2 regions of the Uliginosibacterium sp. sgz301328 genome follow, and region 1 is predicted to be linked to the other one. Evidence: predicted binding sites of a transcription regulator. Region 1 holds the regulator's gene; the other holds the start of a gene.

Region 1 (9,066 bases):
TCGCAAGCTGCGCTTGCTGGCATCCGACGCCGACATCATCGATCGCGGCGGCGTGTACGCCATCGTCGGCCCGACGGGTGTGGGCAAGACCACCACCACGGCCAAGCTGGCCGCACGCTGCGTGGTGCGCCATGGCGCCGACAAGGTGGCGCTGATCACCACCGACGGTTACCGGATCGGCGCGCACGAACAACTGCGCATCTATGGCCGCATCCTCGGCGTACAGGTGTGCGTGGTGCGCGACGCCGCCGATCTGCGCCAGACGCTGGCCGACCTGCGCGGCAAGCACATGGTGCTGATCGATACCATCGGCATGGGTCAGCGCGACAAGATGGTCATGGAACAAGCCGCGATGCTGGCCTCCGCCGGCAACGTGCGCCGCCTGTTGTGCCTGAACGCCACCGTGCGTGGCGACACGCTCGACGAGATCATCCGCGCCTACGACGCGCCCAATCTTGCAGGCTGCATCATCACCAAGCTGGATGAGGCGGCCACCATTGCGCCGGCCATCGATGCCGCCGTGCGCAACGAACTGGGCGTGTTCTATGTCTCCACCGGCCAGCGCGTGCCGGAAGACCTGCACCTGCCCAACCGCAGTTACGTGATTCACCGCGCCCTGCGCGAAGTGCCCGCCAGGTCGGCACACAAGCTGGATGTTGCCGAGGCCGGACTGATCATGTCTGCGCCCGCATCGCCGGTGCCACGCGCATGATGGCCGGATACGATCAGGCCGCCGGCCTGCGGCGCATGTTCGGCGGCCAGGGGCGCTCGCTGGCGGTGCTGACCTGCGGTGCAGGGGCCGCCCGTTGGCTGGCCGCACAGTTGCGCGCGCGCGCCGGGGCAGGGCAACGCTTGCTGGTACTGGAAGAATGCAGCGCCTTCGGCAATCTGGCCGACCACCTTGGGACGGCGCCGCGCTTCGATCTGCAGCAAGTGATCGAGGGCCACGTGCCGCTGGCGCAAGCCTTGGTCCGCGACGACGCGCTCATGCTGCTGCCGGTGGCGCGCGCGGCCCGCCTGGTGGGGCGCGAACGGGTGCTCGGCCGGCGCGTGGTCGACGCCCTGCGCACGCTGCAGTTCGAAGCCGACGAAACCATCGTGCACGCCGATACAACGGCGACCTCATCCCTGCTGCGCGCGGCCGGCGTCTGCCTGCTGGTGGCCGAAGCGCGCGTCGAATCGATCACTGCCGCCTACGCGGCGCTAAAGAAACTGAAGGGAATTGCCGATATCGGCAGTATGGCGCTCACCTTGAGCGGGCAGACGACATTTGAATCGCGCGAACTGGCGGCCAATTTCCAGGCCCTGGCGTGGCGTCAGTTGGGCATCGAGGTGCGCTGCGTCGATCACCTCGGTCAGGCGCTGCCGTCGAGCCCCGGCGGCTTTGTCGAGCGCCTTCGCGATCTGGCCTGCGGATTGGCGGCGAGCCCGGCCACGAGTGCCGCGTGTGCATGATTGGCGTGAATACTCCGCGCTTATCCGCGCAATGCAAGGACAACGCTCCCCGCACAATGCAGGCATGGGAGCACGAATCAGCCGTGTTGCTCCATTCTCCTGCTGCTTGTGATTGGCCCTGGCCAACGAGAGACAACGATGTATAACGCCGCCGGAACACTGGATCGGGATCAGCTCATTACGCGCTACGCGCCGCTGGTCAAACGGATCGCCTATCACCTGATGGCCAAACTGCCTGCCAGCGTGCAGGTCGAGGACATCATCCAGAACGGCATGTTGGGCCTGCTCGACGCGGTCGGCCGCTATGAAGAGGGCCTGGGCGCGCAGTTCGAGACCTACGCCGTGCAGCGCATCCGCGGCGCCATGCTCGATGGTCTGCGCGAGAACGACTGGCTGCCGCGCAGCCTGCGACGCGAAATGCGCCGCATCGAAACCGCCATCCACACGCTGGAACAGCAGAACGGCCGCCAGCCGACCGAACGCGAACTGGCGCAGTCGCTCGGCATGGAACTGGCCGATTACCAGAAGATGCTGCAGGAGGCGCGCGGCTACCAGCTCGTCTATTTCGAGGATTTCGGCGACGAGGATGACGAAGACTTCCTCGAACGCCACATCGTGGGCGAGAGCAACGATCCGCTGGACCTGCTCGAAGACCACAACATGCGCACGGTGCTCATCCAGGCCATCGAAGACCTGCCGGAGCGCGAAAAGACGGTAATGGGCCTGTACTACGAGGAAGACCTCAACCTGCGCGAGATCGGCGAGGTGCTGGGAGTGTCGGAATCGCGCGTGTGCCAACTGCATAGCCAGGCCATCGCTCGCCTGCGCTCGCGTATCACCACCGGCCGCGACGCGGGGCCGGGCAGCGGCAAACGCGGCAAGCGGGCGAAGGTGGCATAGGCCCACCGCGCCGCGCGCCGGTGTGGCCCGCAGCAAACTTGGAAGGGATGCACGGATAAATGGATTTCGTCAGTCTGGCCGGCCTGTTACTGGGCGTCGCCGCCATCGTGTTGGGGCACATGTTCGAAGGCGGGCATCTGTCGTCGTTGGTTCAACCGACGGCGTTCTTCATCGTCATCGGCGGCACCGTCGGCGCGGTGATGCTGCAGAGCCCGTGGCACACCTTCCGCCAGGGCGTTGGCATGGCCGGCTGGGTGTTCAGCCCGCCAGCGCCGCCGTCCGACGGGCTTATCTCCGAAATCGTCAGCTGGAGCTCCACCGCCCGCAAGGAAGGGCTGCTGGCACTCGAAAACAAGATCAGCAATCTGGCCGATCCATTCATGCGCAAGGGCCTGCAATTGCTGGTGGACGGCGTCGAGCCCGAACGCCTGCGCGAAGTGATGGACGTCGAAATCGGCGCCTGGGAACATGAAATGAAGCAGGCGGCCAAGATCTGGGACGCCGCTGGCGGCTATGCGCCCACCATCGGCATCATCGGCGCGGTGATGGGCTTGATCCACGTGATGGAAAACCTCTCCGACCCGAGCAAGCTCGGCGCCGGCATCGCGGTGGCCTTCGTCGCCACCATCTATGGCGTGGGCAGCGCCAACCTGATCTTCCTGCCGGTCGGCAAGAAACTGTCCGCGAGCATTGCCCGCCTGGTATCGACGCGCGAGATGGTGCTCGATGGCCTGGTCGGCATCGCCCACGGCGACAATCCGCGCATCATCGAAAGCCGTCTGCAGGGCTACCTCAGTCAGTCGGCGCGGCGCGGCCAGCGCTGATTCATCGTGGTGAGCCGGGCGCGACATGCCGCCCGGATGTCTGCATCGCATTTGCGATAGGTCTCAAGTGATGATTGACGGATTTGGCATAGTCGCCCGTCCAAGAATCTGACAGGCCACCTCCGAGTGGCCGAATCGAGACTACGCATGCTTTCGACGACTGCCAGTACGCCGCTTACCGTCACTTTCCTGTTCTACATATTGGGCATGGTCGCGATTGGCCTGATTGCCTATCGCTACACCAGCAACCTTTCGGATTACATCCTGGGCGGGCGACGCCTGGGCGCCTTCGTGGTGGCGCTGTCGGCCGGTGCGTCGGACATGAGCGGCTGGCTGCTCATGGGCCTGCCGGGCGCGGTGTTCCTGCATGGCGTGTCCGAGTCGTGGATCGCCATCGGGCTGACCATCGGCGCCTGGTGCAACTGGAAGTGGGTGGCGGGGCGCCTGCGCGTCTACACCGAACGGGCTAACAATTCGCTGACCCTGCCGGACTATTTCACCTACCGGTTCGAGGACAAGAGCCGCCTGCTGCGTGTGCTCTCGGCCGTCATCATCCTGCTGTTCTTCGCCGTGTACTGCGCCTCCGGCGTGGTGGCGGGCGCCCGTCTTTTCGAGAGCACCTTTGGCATTCCCTACGCCACGGCGATGTGGGTAGGCGCGCTGGCGACGATCCTCTACACGCTGATCGGCGGCTTCCTGGCGGTGAGCTGGACCGATACGGTCCAGGCCAGCCTGATGATCGGTGCGCTGGTCGTGACGCCCCTGGTGGTGATCTTCCTGTCGGGCGGATTGGTCGAGAGCACGGCCATCATCCATCGGCTGGACCCGTCGTTCTTCGACATGGGCAAGGGCGGTTCGGTCGTAGGCGTCGTGTCGCTGCTGGCCTGGGGCTTGGGTTATTTTGGCCAGCCGCACATCCTCGCGCGCTTCATGTCGGCTTCGAGCTACAAGGCGATCGCGCCGGCTCGCCGTATCAGCATGACCTGGATGGTGCTGTGCCTGGCGGGCGCCGTGGCCGTCGGCTTCTTCGGTATCGCGTACTTCGCCGAGCATCCCGAACTGGCCGGGCCGGTCGCGCAGCAACCGGAACGCGTCTTCATCCTGCTGTCGCAGTTGCTGTTCAATCCGTGGATCGCCGGCGTGCTGCTGTCGGCGATCCTGGCCGCCATCATGAGTACGCTGAGCTGCCAGTTGCTGGTGTGCTCCAGCGCGCTGACCGAGGATTTCTACAAGGCCTTCCTGCGCCGCAACGCGGGCCAGGCCGAACTGGTGTGGGTGGGGCGCATTACGGTGCTGCTGGTGTCGTTGCTGGCCATCGCGCTGGCGCGCAATCCGGAAAACTCTGTGCTGGAACTGGTTTCCTACGCCTGGGGCGGCTTTGGCGCGGCGTTCGGCCCGGTGGTGGTGATCTCGCTGCTGTGGCGCCGCATGACGCGCAACGGCGCGCTGGCCGGCATGCTGGTGGGGGCCCTGACCGTGGTTGTGTGGAAGCAGGGCAGCATCTTTGGCGTACAGATCGTCCCGGCCGCATGGCAGGCGCTCTACGAAATCCTCCCCGGCGCGCTGCTGGGCGCGGTGGCCATTTTTGTCGTCAGTCTGCTGGATCGCGCGCCGTCGCGCGACGTTCTGGCGACTTTCGATGCGGTGGACGCTGAAATCGACGCATATCGCCGCAGTTGAACGGCGTTTGGCGGAGCAGGCGTCGTCCTGCCCGCCAGTCTTTGCCCTGAAGGCCGACGGGGGGTGGCACCGGGTGATATCATTCGCGGCGAAAAAACAGCCGACTTCCCGACCCGCTCCCGAACGTGCGCCTGTCCAAGCTTAAACTCGCCGGCTTCAAGTCCTTCGTCGATCCGACCACCATCCTGGCACCCGGCCAGTTGGTGGGCATCGTGGGGCCCAATGGCTGCGGCAAATCGAACGTGATCGATGCCGTGCGCTGGGTGCTGGGCGAATCGCGCGCCTCGGCGCTGCGTGGCGAGTCGATGCAGGACGTCATCTTCAACGGTTCGACCACCCGCAAGCCTGTGCAGCGGGCCAGCGTCGAGCTGATTTTCGACAACGCCGAAGGGCGCGCTGCCGGCCAGTGGTCGCAGTACGCCGAAATCGCCGTCAAGCGCGTGGTCGACCGGGCCGGCGGCTCGGACTACTTCATCAACAACGTCCGCGTACGCCGCAAGGACGTCATCGACCTGTTCCTCGGCACCGGCCTGGGGCCGCGTGCCTACGCGATCATCGAGCAAGGCATGATCTCGCGCGTCATCGAGGCGCGGCCCGAAGACGTGCGGGCCTTCCTCGAAGAAGCCGCCGGCATCACCAAGTACAAGGAACGCCGCCGCGAGACCGAAGGCCGTCTGGCCGACGCGCGCGACAACCTGGCGCGTATCGAAGACATCCGCGCCGAACTCGGCAGCCAGATCGAAAAGCTCGCCGCGCAGGCCGAAGTGGCGCGTACCTACAAGGAACTGGCCGATTCGCTCAACGAACGCCAGCGCCTGCTGTGGGTGTTCAAGCGCGAAAGCGCGGCGACCGAAAAAGCCCGCAACGCCGAAGGTATCGCCACCTGTGGTACGACGCTCGAGGCCGAAACCGAGCGTCTGCGCATTCTTGAAGACCAACTGCTGGTCGCGCGCGAGCGGCACACGCGGCTCTCTGACGTGGTCGGCGTGGCGCAAGGCGATCTCTACGCCATCACAGCCGAAGTCTCGCGCATCGAAAACGAACTCAAGAGCCTGCGCGATACGCGTTCGCGCCTGTCGCAGCGTATCGATCAGCTCACCATGTCCGAAGCCCAGTGGCGCGAACGCTCCACGCAGCTGGCGGCGGAGCGCGAACGTTGGGCGGAACTGCGCGAAGTCGCCACGGTGCGGCTGGAGCAGGCGCAGGACGAGCTGGCCATCGCGCAGGAAGCCTTGCCCGAAGTCGAGGACACCTACCGTCGCGCGCAGGAAGAGCAGGATCGCCTGCGCCGCGAACTGGCCCAGGCCGAGCAGCAGATGCGCGTGGACGACACGCGTCGTCAGGCCAGTCTGCGAGCCATCGAAGCACTGACTGCCCGTCGCCAGCGGCTCGAAGCCGATCTGGCACAACTGCCGGCGGCCGATCCGGGCGACGCCGAGGCGATCGAACTGGCGGTGGAAACGCTGGCGGGCCAACTGGAAGACGCCGAAGCCGAACAGACCGCCCAGCAAGGCGTGCACATCCAGTCCCAAGGCGCGTTGCGCGCTGCGCAGGAAGCAGAACGTCGCGCTGCCCGTGCAGTCACCGAAAAGCGCGCCCGACTCGACGCGCTCGAAGCGCTGCAGGCCAAATTGCGCGACGCTGGCGACATGGGCACCTGGTTGCGCGAAGCCGGGCTGTCGGAGCTGCAACCGCTGTGGCAGCACATTACCGTCGATGCCGGCTGGGAGCTTGCGCTCGAAGCCGTCCTGCGCGAACGGCTGGCCGCGCGCGGGCCGCTTGCCCGCATGCCGGAATCCATCCACGGCAAGTCCGTACCGTCGACTGTCGTGCTGACGCGTGAAGGCGCACCAGCGCCGGCGCAGCGTCCGACATTTGCCGGTACGCCGCTCGCGTCACGCCTGCGCTGCGCGAACGCCGCCGCCGCGGGCATCCTCGAACACTGGCTGGCCGGCGCCTACGCGGTCGACAGCATCCAGCCCTGGATCGACAGCGCGGCGCAGCTACCCGACGACGTCGTGCTGGTGGCGCAGAGCGGCGCCATCCTGAGTAGCCGAGAGCTGACCTTGTTCGCGCCGGATGCGCGCACGCACGGGGCGCTGGAACGCCAGCGCGAAATCGAATCGCTGAGTGCCGAACTCGCCACGCTCGAAGAAGAGCAGGCCGCCTGCGCGGAGCGCGCGACAGAGGCCGAAGAGGCGCTCGCCGCAGCGACCAATGCGCTGACGACGGTACGCACGCGCATCGGCCAGTTGCAGCAGCAGGTGCACGCCGCGCAGCTCGAAGTCGTCCGCATGCAGCAGGAGAAGGCCCGTTTCGAAGAGCGCCGCGCGCAATTGCGCCGCGAGGCCGACGAAATCGCCTTTGCCGAAGAGACCGAGAATACTCACTTGCTGGAAGCCGAGGCCGGCCGCGAACTGCACCAGCAACGCGCCGATGAGTTCGCCGAACGCTTGCATGCCGCGCAGCAGACGGTGGCGCAGGGCGAGCAGGCCCAGCGAGCCCAGCGCGAGCACGTACAGACCTTCCAGCGCGCCGTGCAGGAAGCCGAGTTCTCATTGCGCGAATGCGCTGGCAAGCTCGACGACATCAGCCGCAACGACTCGCTGACCGCAGAGCAGATCTCGCGTGGCGAAGTCGAACTCGCCCAGCTCATCGCGGAGCGCGACGGGCTGGACGAAGACACCCTGCAAGTGAGCCTGTCGACCGCCCTCGATCTGCGCGAGGCGCGCGAAGCTGCGCTGGCCGCGCGGCGCGACGAAATGGAGCGTGCCAGCAACACGCTCCGCGAACAGGATGCCGAGCGCCTGCGGTGCGAACGCGCGCTCGATCCGCTGCGCGAACAGCTCAATGCCTTGCGGCTTGCGCATCAGGCTGCCGAAATGGCGCACCAGCAGGCCTGTGAACGTCTTGAAGAAATGCAGGCCGGCGACGCGCAATACGCACCGGAAGAACTCGCCCAGGTCAAGGAGCTGACACTCACGCGCGAGGTGGCGCGCATCAATCGTGAGATCAGCGAACTGGGCGCGGTGAACCTTGCCGCGCTGACCGAATTGACGTCCGCCACCGAGCGCAAGAACTTCCTCGATGCGCAGAACGACGACCTGACGCAGGCCATCGAAACGCTCGAAGACGCGATCCGCCGCATTGATCGCGAAACGCGCGAACAGTTGATGGAAACGTACAATACGGTCAATCGCCACTTCGGCGAGTTGTTCCCGCGGCTATTTGGCGGGGGCCAGGCGGCATTGATCCTCACGGGCGACGAAATTCTCGACGCTGGCGTGCAGATCGTGGCCCAACCGCCGGGCAAGAAGAATTCATCGATCCACTTGCTGTCGGGGGGCGAAAAGGCGCTGACCGCCATTGCACTGGTGTTTTCGATGTTCCAGCTCAACCCGGCGCCGTTCTGCATGCTCGACGAAGTCGACGCACCGCTGGACGACGCCAACACCGAGCGTTACTGCGAGATGGTCAAGCACATGTCGTCGGTGACGCAGTTCGTATTCATCAGTCATAGCAAGATCACCATGGAAATGGCGCAGCAACTGATCGGCGTGACCATGCAGGAACAAGGTGTGTCACGCGTCGTCGAAGTCGACATGGATGAGGCGCTGCGCCTGGCGCAGCCCGAGGCGGCTTGACGGCGGCGCAGCACGATCGGCGGCTCAGTCCCCCGGAACGATCCCGGCCAACATAACGAATTCGCATACAAGACATGGCAGGCAACGAACTTCAATACGCATTGATCGGCAGCGGCGCAGTGCTCGTCGTCGCACTGGTCGGCTACAACGTCTGGCAGGAGCGCCGTGCGCGGCGCCATGCCGAGCAGGCTTTCCGTTCCATGCACCGCGACGTGCTGCTCGACGAAGAGGGCGAAGCGGCGATTCCGCCCGCGCCGGGCGGACGCATGGAGCCGTCGCTGCCGACCGATCCCGTACCGGAAGCCCGCATCGAGCCGCGTATCGATCCCGCGCCGAACGCCGCCGCAGCGGCCACCGTGCAACCTGCAATGCGCGCGCAGGAACCCGTACTGCCGTGGGAACTGAAGGCCATCGATTGCGTGGTGCCGGTCGAAGCGCCCGCGGGCGTGTCGGCTTCATCCTTGTTCGTCGCCCAGCAATCCACGCTGGCTGGCGTGGCCCGTCGCCTTGCGTGGTATGGATGGGACGACACCGACAACAACTGGATTGCCCTCGATGCCCGC
Region 2 (9,066 bases), on a different contig from region 1:
CGAATACACCGCCACGCCCTGCGCCAAGGGCGCCCAAACCAGCATCGTCGACACCCGCCCCACCAGCGGCGGACTCGCGCCCGAGCGCGCGTTTACCGATCAGCTTGCGGATATGCGCCGCAACGCGTCCGTTGAATCAAACAAGGATGATTTGCCCGGCTCTTCTCCATCGGATGACGAAATTACCTGCGCGAATATCGATGCGCTGATTGGTCAGGCGGAAAAGCAATTGAGAATGCCGGCGGATGCTCGGTCGGGGGCGGATTGGGGGAAGCGGCGGAAGATGTTGGCACAGCAACGTGAACGGATGCGATGTTGAACCCGCGACCTACTGGCATGCCCAGCCAATTCTGCTTCTATCGTCATTCGACACCCAATCTATATTGCAGCCGTCCAGTCGATGCGAAATGAGAACCTCAAAATAGGGAAACAAATAAAACGCGAGATATCAAGTTGGCAAACTGTTTTGACATTCAAGCGTTGGATTCCGGGGCAGCCTTTGTACTTCTGGTCGATACGATCGGCTAGCGCCTGACGCTGCATGTGCATTGCGGAAGGCATCGCACATCCCATAGACGAGTTAGCCGGCTCTTTTGATCGGCCCACGCATTGGTGCCACCAAATGACAGGCGTGTCCAAAGGGGCGGAGTTTCATGACATTTCAATGTGAACAGATATGCGTCAACGTTCGCGTTCCGAATTGCTCGAAAGTCAGAACTCTGCAGAATGGCCATGGCCGTGTGCGGCAAGTGCTTCTCACGGAGTCATAGCCAAACATCTCTGGATGCAGCCAGTTATGACAGGAGACTTTTCATGTCCAAGCTGTTTAAGGTGTGCCTAGATATAGAGGGAAATGATCGGGGGCTAGCGGTTACGACCGTCGCAGCAGCAGATCAGGATGACGCCATCACTAAGGCACACAACCATGTCGGCGTAACCAATCAGAACGTGAAGCCCCGAAAGATCGTAGTAAAAGGGGTTAAAGAGGTGGGCGAGAAAGGCTGCCTGACTGAACAGTACATCCCGAGAGAGTGGATGTAGGCGCCTGTAGTTTTGCCCTTCTCCGCAAACAAGAAGCCCGCCAATTGGCGGGCTTTTTGTTTAGCACTATGGCCGGTCAGGCAGCGGCGAGCAGCGTGACGCCTTCTTCCAGCAACAACTGACGACGGGTGACGGGGCGCTGGTCGGTGAGGTTGCCGAGCAGTTCCTTCATGTCGAGGATGAGCACGATCTGGCCGTTGGACAGTGTGGTGACGCCAGCCACGCCCTTGGGGCGGAAGTCGTCCAGCGACTTGATGACGGCGTCTTCGCGGCCAGCGAAGCTGTCGATGGCCAGAACAAAGCTCTGCTCTGCCGTCTGCATGAGCACGCCATATTCCGGAATCTGGCTTTGCGGCCAGCCGAGCAGCCCGGCGAGCGTGTAGATGGGCAGCACTTCGCCGCGCACGACCATGGTGGCACGGCCACCGAGTTCCTGCACTTCGTTCGGGACGATGGGCAGGATTTCGCGCACCATCGACAGCGGCACGGCGAAGGGTTGGTCGCGCAGGCACACGAGCAGCACGGGCAGGATCGCGAGCGTGAGCGGCAGCGAAATCTCGAACGTGGTGCCAGCGCCCAGCGTGGAGCGGATGTCGATGGTGCCGTTGAGCTTTTGGATGTTGGTGCGCACCACGTCCATGCCCACGCCGCGGCCGGAGACGTCCGACACTTGCGAGGCGGTCGAGAAGCCGGGCAGGAACACCAGGTTGTAGCTCTGGCGCTCGTCCATGGTGTTGGCTTCTTCGTCCGAAATCAGGCCTTTTTCCACGGCCTTGGCGCGCAGGCGTTCGGCGTTCATGCCACGGCCGTCGTCGGCGACGAGGATGACGATGTGGTCGCCCTCTTGCCGCGCTTCGAGGCGGACGATGGATTTTTCGGGCTTGCCGGCTTCGATGCGCTCGTGCGGTTGTTCGATGCCGTGGTCAACGGCGTTGCGGATGAGGTGAATGATCGGGTCGGCCAGATCTTCGATCATGGTCTTGTCGATCTCGGTGTCCTCGCCTTCGAGCACCAGTTCCACGTCCTTGCCCAGCGAACGGGCGAGGTCGCGGGCGATACGCGGGTACTTCTGGAACAGGCGGCCGACGGGCTGCATGCGCGTTTTCATGACAGCGTTCTGCAGGTCGGAGACCAGCAGGTCGAGCTGGCTGACAGCCTGATCCAGCGCTTGCAGTGTTTCGGTGTCGTTCTTGCCGTTGAGAATGTCGCTGCGCAGTGCGTTGAGGCGGTTCTTGGTCAGGCCTATTTCGCCCGACAGGTTGAGCACCTGGTCCAGACGCGAGGTATCCACGCGGATGGAGTTGTCGCGCGTGCGCTCGTCCATCCTCCTGCCGGTCGGGGCGTTCTGCGCGCCGGGCTTGTCGGTGGCGCGGCGGCCGACAGCGGCCTGGATGATCTGTTCGACCGGTACTTCGGCCAGCGAGGTCGCCACGTGCGGCGCGCCACCCGTGACAGCGGCGTACAGCGCGTTCCAGTCCAGGTCGTCGCCTTCGACGGCCGGTGCGGCGGCGGCCGGTGCGGCAGCAACCGGTGCGGCGGGCGCGGCGACGGCGGCCTTGTTGGCGGCCGGCAGCGTGCCGGCAATGGCGAGCTTGAGTTCTTCGATCAGCGAAGGCTCGGCCGCGCGCGGCTGCATGCCGCGTTCGAGGTTGCCGAACATCTCGCGCACCGTGGCGGTGGCGGCGAGGATGACGTCGAGGCACTCGGGCGTGACGAGCAGTTCACCGTTGCGCAGCTTGTCGAAGAGGTTTTCGGTGAGGTGGCACAGCGTGACCAGTTCGTGCGCGGCCAGGAAGCCCGCGCCGCCCTTGATGGTGTGAAAGCCCCGGAAGATCTCGTTGAGCAGGCCCCGGTCGTGCGGTGCGCGCTCCAGGTCGACGAGCTTGTTGTCGACGCCCGATAGAAGATCGCCCGCTTCGACCAGGAAATCCTGCAGCAGATCTTCCATCCCAGCAAAATCGCTCATTGTGTGCTCCTTGTGGCGGCCAGCTTCGGCCGCCCAACCCGTTTCTCAGAAACCCAGACTTTCCAGCAGGTCGTCGACCTGGCCCTGGTCGGTGACGACGTCGTCGCGGCCTTCGGCGTTGACGACCGGGCCATTGAGCAGGCCTTCGTTGCCGACGTGGCGGCGGTTTTCGGGCATGACTTCGATCAGCACGCGCAGCAGTTCGGATTCGAGCGTCTGCGCCATGTCGACGATCTTTTTGATGACCTGGCCGGTGAGATCCTGGAAGTCCTGCGCCATCATGATTTCGAGCAGTTGCTCGTTCACCACCCTGCTGTCGTTGGCGACCTGGCCGAGGAAGGTGCGCGTCTGGCCGGCCAGCGATTTGAATTCGTCGACCGACAGCTTCTTGTCGTAGAGCTGTTCCCAACGGTCGTTGAGCTCGGAGGCGGTTTCCTCGACGCGGTCCTGGATCGGCTTGACGATGTCGGTGGCATTGAGCACGCGGCTGGCGGCCTGCTCGGTCATCTGCGAGATGTACGACAGGCGTTCGCGTGCGTCAGGCAGGCGCTGCGCGGTTTCTTCGAGCATGCGGTCGTAGCCGAGCTCGCGGATGGTGTCGTGCAGGACGCGCGTCATCTGCCCGATGCGGTTGAAGACGTGTTCCTGGCGCTCTTCGGCGGTCTGCGGCTGGGCCGGCACGGCAGCGGGGGCTTCGGCGACTTCGCCGCGCTCGATGGCAGCAGCGACCACGCCCAGGGCAGAGACGCTGTCGAACAGTGCTTGCAGTTCGTCGTTGTCGCCGTCGTCGGCAACGTCGTCGTTGGCCGGCGCGGCCACGGCTTCGACCACCGGTTCGGGGGCCTCGGGGGCCGGCGTGGGCGCAACGGCCTGGCTGGCGATTGAATCGAAGAGTGCCTGCAACTCGTCACTGTCGGCAGCGGCTGCCGGGGGTGTCACTTTTTGTCGCTTTGCCATGTCTGGCTCCTGTATTCCGGGTGACCGCGGCTGTCGGAGCCCGGTCGTGCTGCGTCTGCGTGCGTGGAAGGTCGCGGGGACATGCGCGCTGCGTCGATGACGCGCGCCGCGGTGCCGCGAGGCATTGCTTACGCAGCCGCCTTCATCTTTTCGAAGATCTTGCCGAGCTTTTCGGACAGCGTGACGGCCGTGAACGGCTTGACGATGTAGCCGGATGCGCCCGCCTGCGCGGCTTCGATGATGTTTTCCTTCTTGGCTTCGGCCGTGATCATGAGCACGGGCAGGTGCGCCATCTGGGCGTTGGCGCGAATGGCGCGCAGCAGCTCGATGCCGGTCATGTTGGGCATGTTCCAGTCGGTCACGACAAAGTCGATGCCGCCGGCGGCCAGCTTTTGCATGGCGACGACGCCGTCTTCGGCCTCGTCCACGTTGGTGTAGCCCAGTTCTTTGAGCAGGTTGCGAACGATGCGGCGCATCGTCGAGAAGTCATCAACCACCAGAAATTTCATTTTCGGATCCGACATGTTGTTACTCCGATCAATCTCTATTGGATTTCATGAGGTACGGACGCAGCGTTTCGGAGAGCACCTCTGCATCGAACTTGGCGACATATGCATCCACGCCCACCGCCTTGCCCATCGAGCGGTTGGCTTCTGACGACAGCGAGGAATGCATGACAACCGGAATGCCGTCGAAGCGGTTGTCGCTCTTGATATGACGGGTCAGCACGTAGCCGTCCATCTCTGGCATTTCAGCATCGACCAGGATGAGGTCGAGTTCTTCGGTCAGCGGACGCTTGCGTTGTTCGGCGTGCTTGGCCAGTGCGTCCAGGCGGGTCCAGGCTTCTTGCCCGTTGAGCGCGTGCTTGTGACGCACGCCCAGCTTGTCGAGGACTTCGACGATCTTCTTGCGGGCGACCATCGAGTCATCGGCGAAGAAGACGTTGGTGTCGCGCTCGTCGTCGCGCTGCAGCGGCGCGATGGCACCGACCGGCGCTTCGCCGAAGGTCTGCGCGAGGATGGTTTCGACGTCGAGGATCGACACCAGCTTGCCGTCGTCCAGTTCGGTGATGGCCGTGATGTAGCTCTGCGATGAGGCCAGCGTCATGTTTTCGGGCTGGCGGACCTTGTCCCATTCGACGCGAATGATGCGGTCGACTTCATGGACCAGGAAACCCAGCGTGCGCTTGCTGTATTCGGTGACCATCATCGAGGCGCCCAGCGCCTGATCGGGCCGCGACAGCCCCAGGATCTTGCCCAACGACAGCACGGGTATGACGTTGCCGCGCAGGGAAATCAGCCCTTCCACGCCGTGGGGCATGTTGGGCGCACGGGTGATGAACGGGGTCTTGGAGACCTCGCGCACCTTGAATACGTTGATGCCGAAGATCTCGCTCGTGCCCAGCGAGAACAGCAGGATTTCCATCCGGTTCGAACCCGCCAGCTTGGTACGGGCATCGACGGTGTCGAACAGGTTGATGGCGGCGCCTTCCATTGGGACCTCTATGTTTGACAACGACACTCAGGCCGCCTGGGCCTGACCGGTTTCGAGCAAGGCGCGCAGCGCGTCGGCCAGGCGGTGGGGCTCGAACTTCGACACGTAGCCATCCACGCCCACCGATTTGCCCAGCGACTGGTTCGACAGACTCGACAAGGACGAATGCATGAGCACCGGCACGCCGGCAAAGCGCGGGTCGCTCTTGATGCGGCGGGTCAGGATGTAGCCGTCCATTTCGGGCATTTCGACGTCGGTCAGCACCACGTTGAGCACGTCGCGCACGCGCTGTTCGGTGAGTTCGGCGTGGCGGGCGATCTTGTCGAGTTCTTCCCACGCGGTGCGGCCATTGACGGCACCGATGTGGCGCACGCCCAGTGCGTCGAGCGTGCGTTCGATCTGCTTGCGGGCCACCGAGGAGTCGTCGGCGAACAGCACGGTCAGCTCACGGCCGAGCGGCTTGATGTCCTTGAAGAGGTATTCGTCGTCGTAGTGCGTGGTCTCCGAGAGCACGCGTTCGACGTCGAGCATCATGACCAGGCGCTTGTCTTCGAGCTCGGTGACGGCGGTCACCAGACCGCCCAGGCGCGAGGTGAGCATTTCGGGCGGCACTTTCATGTGCGACCAGTCCAGCCGCAGGATCGTGTCGACGCCTTCGACCAGGAAACCCTGGGTATGCCCGTTGTATTCGGTGACGATCATGATGTCGCGGCGGGCCGTAGTGGCGATGCCACAGTACTTGGCCAGGTCGACCACCGGCACGAGCTGTCCGCGCAGCGAGACCATGCCTTCGACGCCGTCGGGCATGTCGGGCGCTGCGGTGATCTGGGGGGTACGCATGACTTCGCGGACCTTGAAAACGTTTATCCCGAAACTCTCCCGCCGGCCCGTACGGTCGTCCGTACCGAGCGCGAACAGCAGAATCTCGAGCTTGTTGGTGCCCGCCAGGCGTGTTCTGGCGTCAACGTTCTTCAACAGCTCGGACATGTGTTTTGCCTCTCCCACTCATTGCTGCGCCGCACGCGGTCGTGCGCACTCGATTGGATTTACGACCGCCCCTGCTCAAACTTGAGCAGTCCCGCAGACAATTCCGGGAACCGACAGGATGCAGGGCCGGGCGTTGCACTGACGACGGCTGCGCGACTCCACGGCTTGAGGTCCGAAACAAAATGAAACAGTGCCGGCCTGTCATGGCGACATGAGTGGGTTCGAGAGCGCCGTGAAGCGCCGGAGCCTTTGCTGGAGGGCGACTGGCACGCGGCCTCTCTTTTTGGGAACGGCAACCTAAGACTTTTCGGCCAGTTTCTGATCCAGGGTAAGAACGTGAATTTTCGTAAAGCCGGCGAACGTTCATCCGTTACGCGTTTCTGGAAAAACACATCGACATAGGCTTTACTGCGAGTGCCGCGTCATACCATTCGGCTCCGAATGGCGCCTGCCATTGGGCCGAAACGAAGGCACATCAAGCTTTTAAAGCCTTTCTTCTTGCTGCATCGCATAACCGGGTTTGTCCGCTTGACAGTGGATTTGGCTGTACCTAGAATCCAGTTAAACGTTTAACTCATACCCCCATAAATTCCTCTTCTGAAACGGTATTTGACGGGGTCTGACTTCTCCGGCGCCTTTCCCGGGCCGCGATGAGGCGAGTTGATCGGTGTTTTCGTTCTTGGCCATCCGGCCGAGTTGGGTGATGAGTGCAAGGGCAATCCAGCCCTGTTTAATGAAACGACGGAGATGAATGCTATGAATCGCAAAATGACCAAGCTTGCCATCGCAGTGGGCATGCTGGCTGGCGCCATGTCGGCACAAGCGGCCGACAAGGAACTGCAGGTCTGGATCCGCGCCACGAACGACTCGAAGGCTGTGTACGACCGCGTCGCGCAGGCTTTCGAGAAGAAAACCGGCATCCACGTCGAGTACTTCAACACGCTCACCGACTTCGAACAGCGTCTGGCCCGCGCCGCCGCCGGCAACACCCTGCCCGACCTGATGTTCAATGACGCCACCTTCATCGGCCAGGGCGTCCAGATGGGCATTCTGGAGCAGATTGACCCGAAGACCATCAAGGGTAGCGAAGACGTCTTCCCGGCAGCCTGGGCATCGGCCCGCTCGTTCGACGGCAAGTACTACGCCGTGCCGACGTCGGCGCAATCGTTCGCCCTGTTCGTGCGCAAGGACTGGCGCATCAAGCTCGGCCTGCCCTCGCCCAAGACCTGGGCCGACGTGCAGAACCTGGCCAAGGCCTTCACCGAGAAGGACCCTGATGGCAACGGCAAGAACGACACGTTCGGCTTCATCATCCCGGGTTCGACCACCCGCGGTTACACGAGCTGGTTCCTGTCGTCGTTCATCTGGCAAGCCGGTGGCGACTTCCTGAAGCCGGTCGGCAATGCCTTCAAGTCGAGCCTGGCCACCAAGGAAACCGCTCAGGCGGTGGACTTCCTGCGCGGCATGATCTGCTCGAAGGTTTCGCAGCCGGGCGCGATCAACGCCACCACGGCCGACGCGATCCCGTCGTTCCGTTCGGGCCAGACCGGCATGTTCTTCACCGGTCCGTACCACCTGCCGCTGATGGACAAGGACCCGGGCAAGGGCACCTATGAAGTCGTGTCGATCCACGGCCCGAAGAGCGCCGCGACCCTGGCTGAAGGTACCAGCGTGTACCTGATGAAGAAGAGCCAGAACAAGGCTGCCGCCAAGCAGTTCATCGAATTCATGATCTCGCCCGAAGGCCAGCAGATGGGCATGAAGGCCGGTGAAAACCAGCCGATCGTGCGCCTGTCGGTCAACAAGCGGGTCGACGTCAAGGCAACCTATGACAACGACGCCCGCTGGCAGCTCTTCCAGGACCTGTACTCCAAGGAAGGCCGCTACGTGCCGAACGTGCCTAACTGGACGCCGATCCGTCAGATCACTGCCGACGGTTTCAACAAGATCATGGCGAACTGCTCGAGCGACATTATTTCCGGCCTGAAGGAAGTCGACGTCGCCGTCGACGCCGAACTGGCCAAGCAGAACGTGCTGGCCAAGTAAGGCACGCATCCAGAAGCAACCGGCACGGCCGCCGCATCCCCGCGGCGGCCGTATTCAAGCCGTCAGAAAGGTTTCAACATGTCAGTACTGAGCCCGCATGCGCGGCGCAACCTCATCCCCTGGATATTCCTTGCCCCCGCGCTGATCATTTTCACGTGGTTCAAGTTTGTCCCGATGCTCGAGGGCTTGATCCTCAGCTTCTATAAGGTGAATTTCGACGGCCCCAATACGTGGGTCGGCATGGGCAACTTTGCCCGCGTGTTCAGCGACGCCGTGCTTGGCCACGCCGTCATCAACACGACGCTGTATGTGATCGTCACTTCGGTGGTGGCGGCTTTCATCGCGTTCTTCCTGGCCATCGCGCTGGAAGGACCGGCCCGTCACCTGCACTTCATCCGTACGGCCATCTTCCTGCCCGCCATCACCAGTGCGGCGATCGTGGCGGAAGTCTGGCGCATTCTCTTCAATCCGACACCGACGGGCGTGATGAACACCTTCGTCGGCTGGTTCGGCATTGCGCCGCAGGGCTTCCTGTCCGATCAGGCACAAGCGCTGTGGACGTTGATGCTGCTGCA

What was found. The regulator FliA, encoded in region 1, starts transcription of late flagellar genes. The targets are predictions, from matches to a motif close to CTAAAGTTNNNNNNNNNNNNGCCGNTA.
Region 2: the regulator FliA is predicted to act here: its motif matches at 6,505-6,531, upstream of ACDA63_RS11745 (chemotaxis protein).

The regions. Positions count from the first base shown of each region.
Region 1 covers NZ_JBGVSA010000006.1:65,768-74,833, forward strand. The annotation lists gene flhF (flagellar biosynthesis protein FlhF) at 1-712, shown strand, start outside; gene ACDA63_RS06220 (MinD/ParA family protein) at 709-1,455, shown strand; gene ACDA63_RS06225 (RNA polymerase sigma factor FliA) at 1,594-2,355, shown strand; gene ACDA63_RS06230 (flagellar motor protein) at 2,415-3,179, shown strand; gene putP (sodium/proline symporter PutP) at 3,327-4,859, shown strand; gene smc (chromosome segregation protein SMC) at 4,985-8,503, shown strand; gene ACDA63_RS06245 (cell division protein ZipA C-terminal FtsZ-binding domain-containing protein) at 8,578-9,066, shown strand, end outside.
Region 2 covers NZ_JBGVSA010000013.1:87,005-96,070, reverse strand. The annotation lists gene ACDA63_RS11775 (hypothetical protein) at 1-319, shown strand, start outside; gene ACDA63_RS11770 (hypothetical protein) at 814-1,041, shown strand; gene ACDA63_RS11765 (chemotaxis protein CheA) at 1,118-3,007, opposite strand; gene cheZ (protein phosphatase CheZ) at 3,053-3,964, opposite strand; gene cheY (chemotaxis response regulator CheY) at 4,093-4,488, opposite strand; gene ACDA63_RS11750 (chemotaxis protein) at 4,502-5,458, opposite strand; gene ACDA63_RS11745 (chemotaxis protein) at 5,486-6,445, opposite strand; gene ACDA63_RS11740 (sugar ABC transporter substrate-binding protein) at 7,202-8,491, shown strand; gene ACDA63_RS11735 (carbohydrate ABC transporter permease) at 8,570-9,066, shown strand, end outside.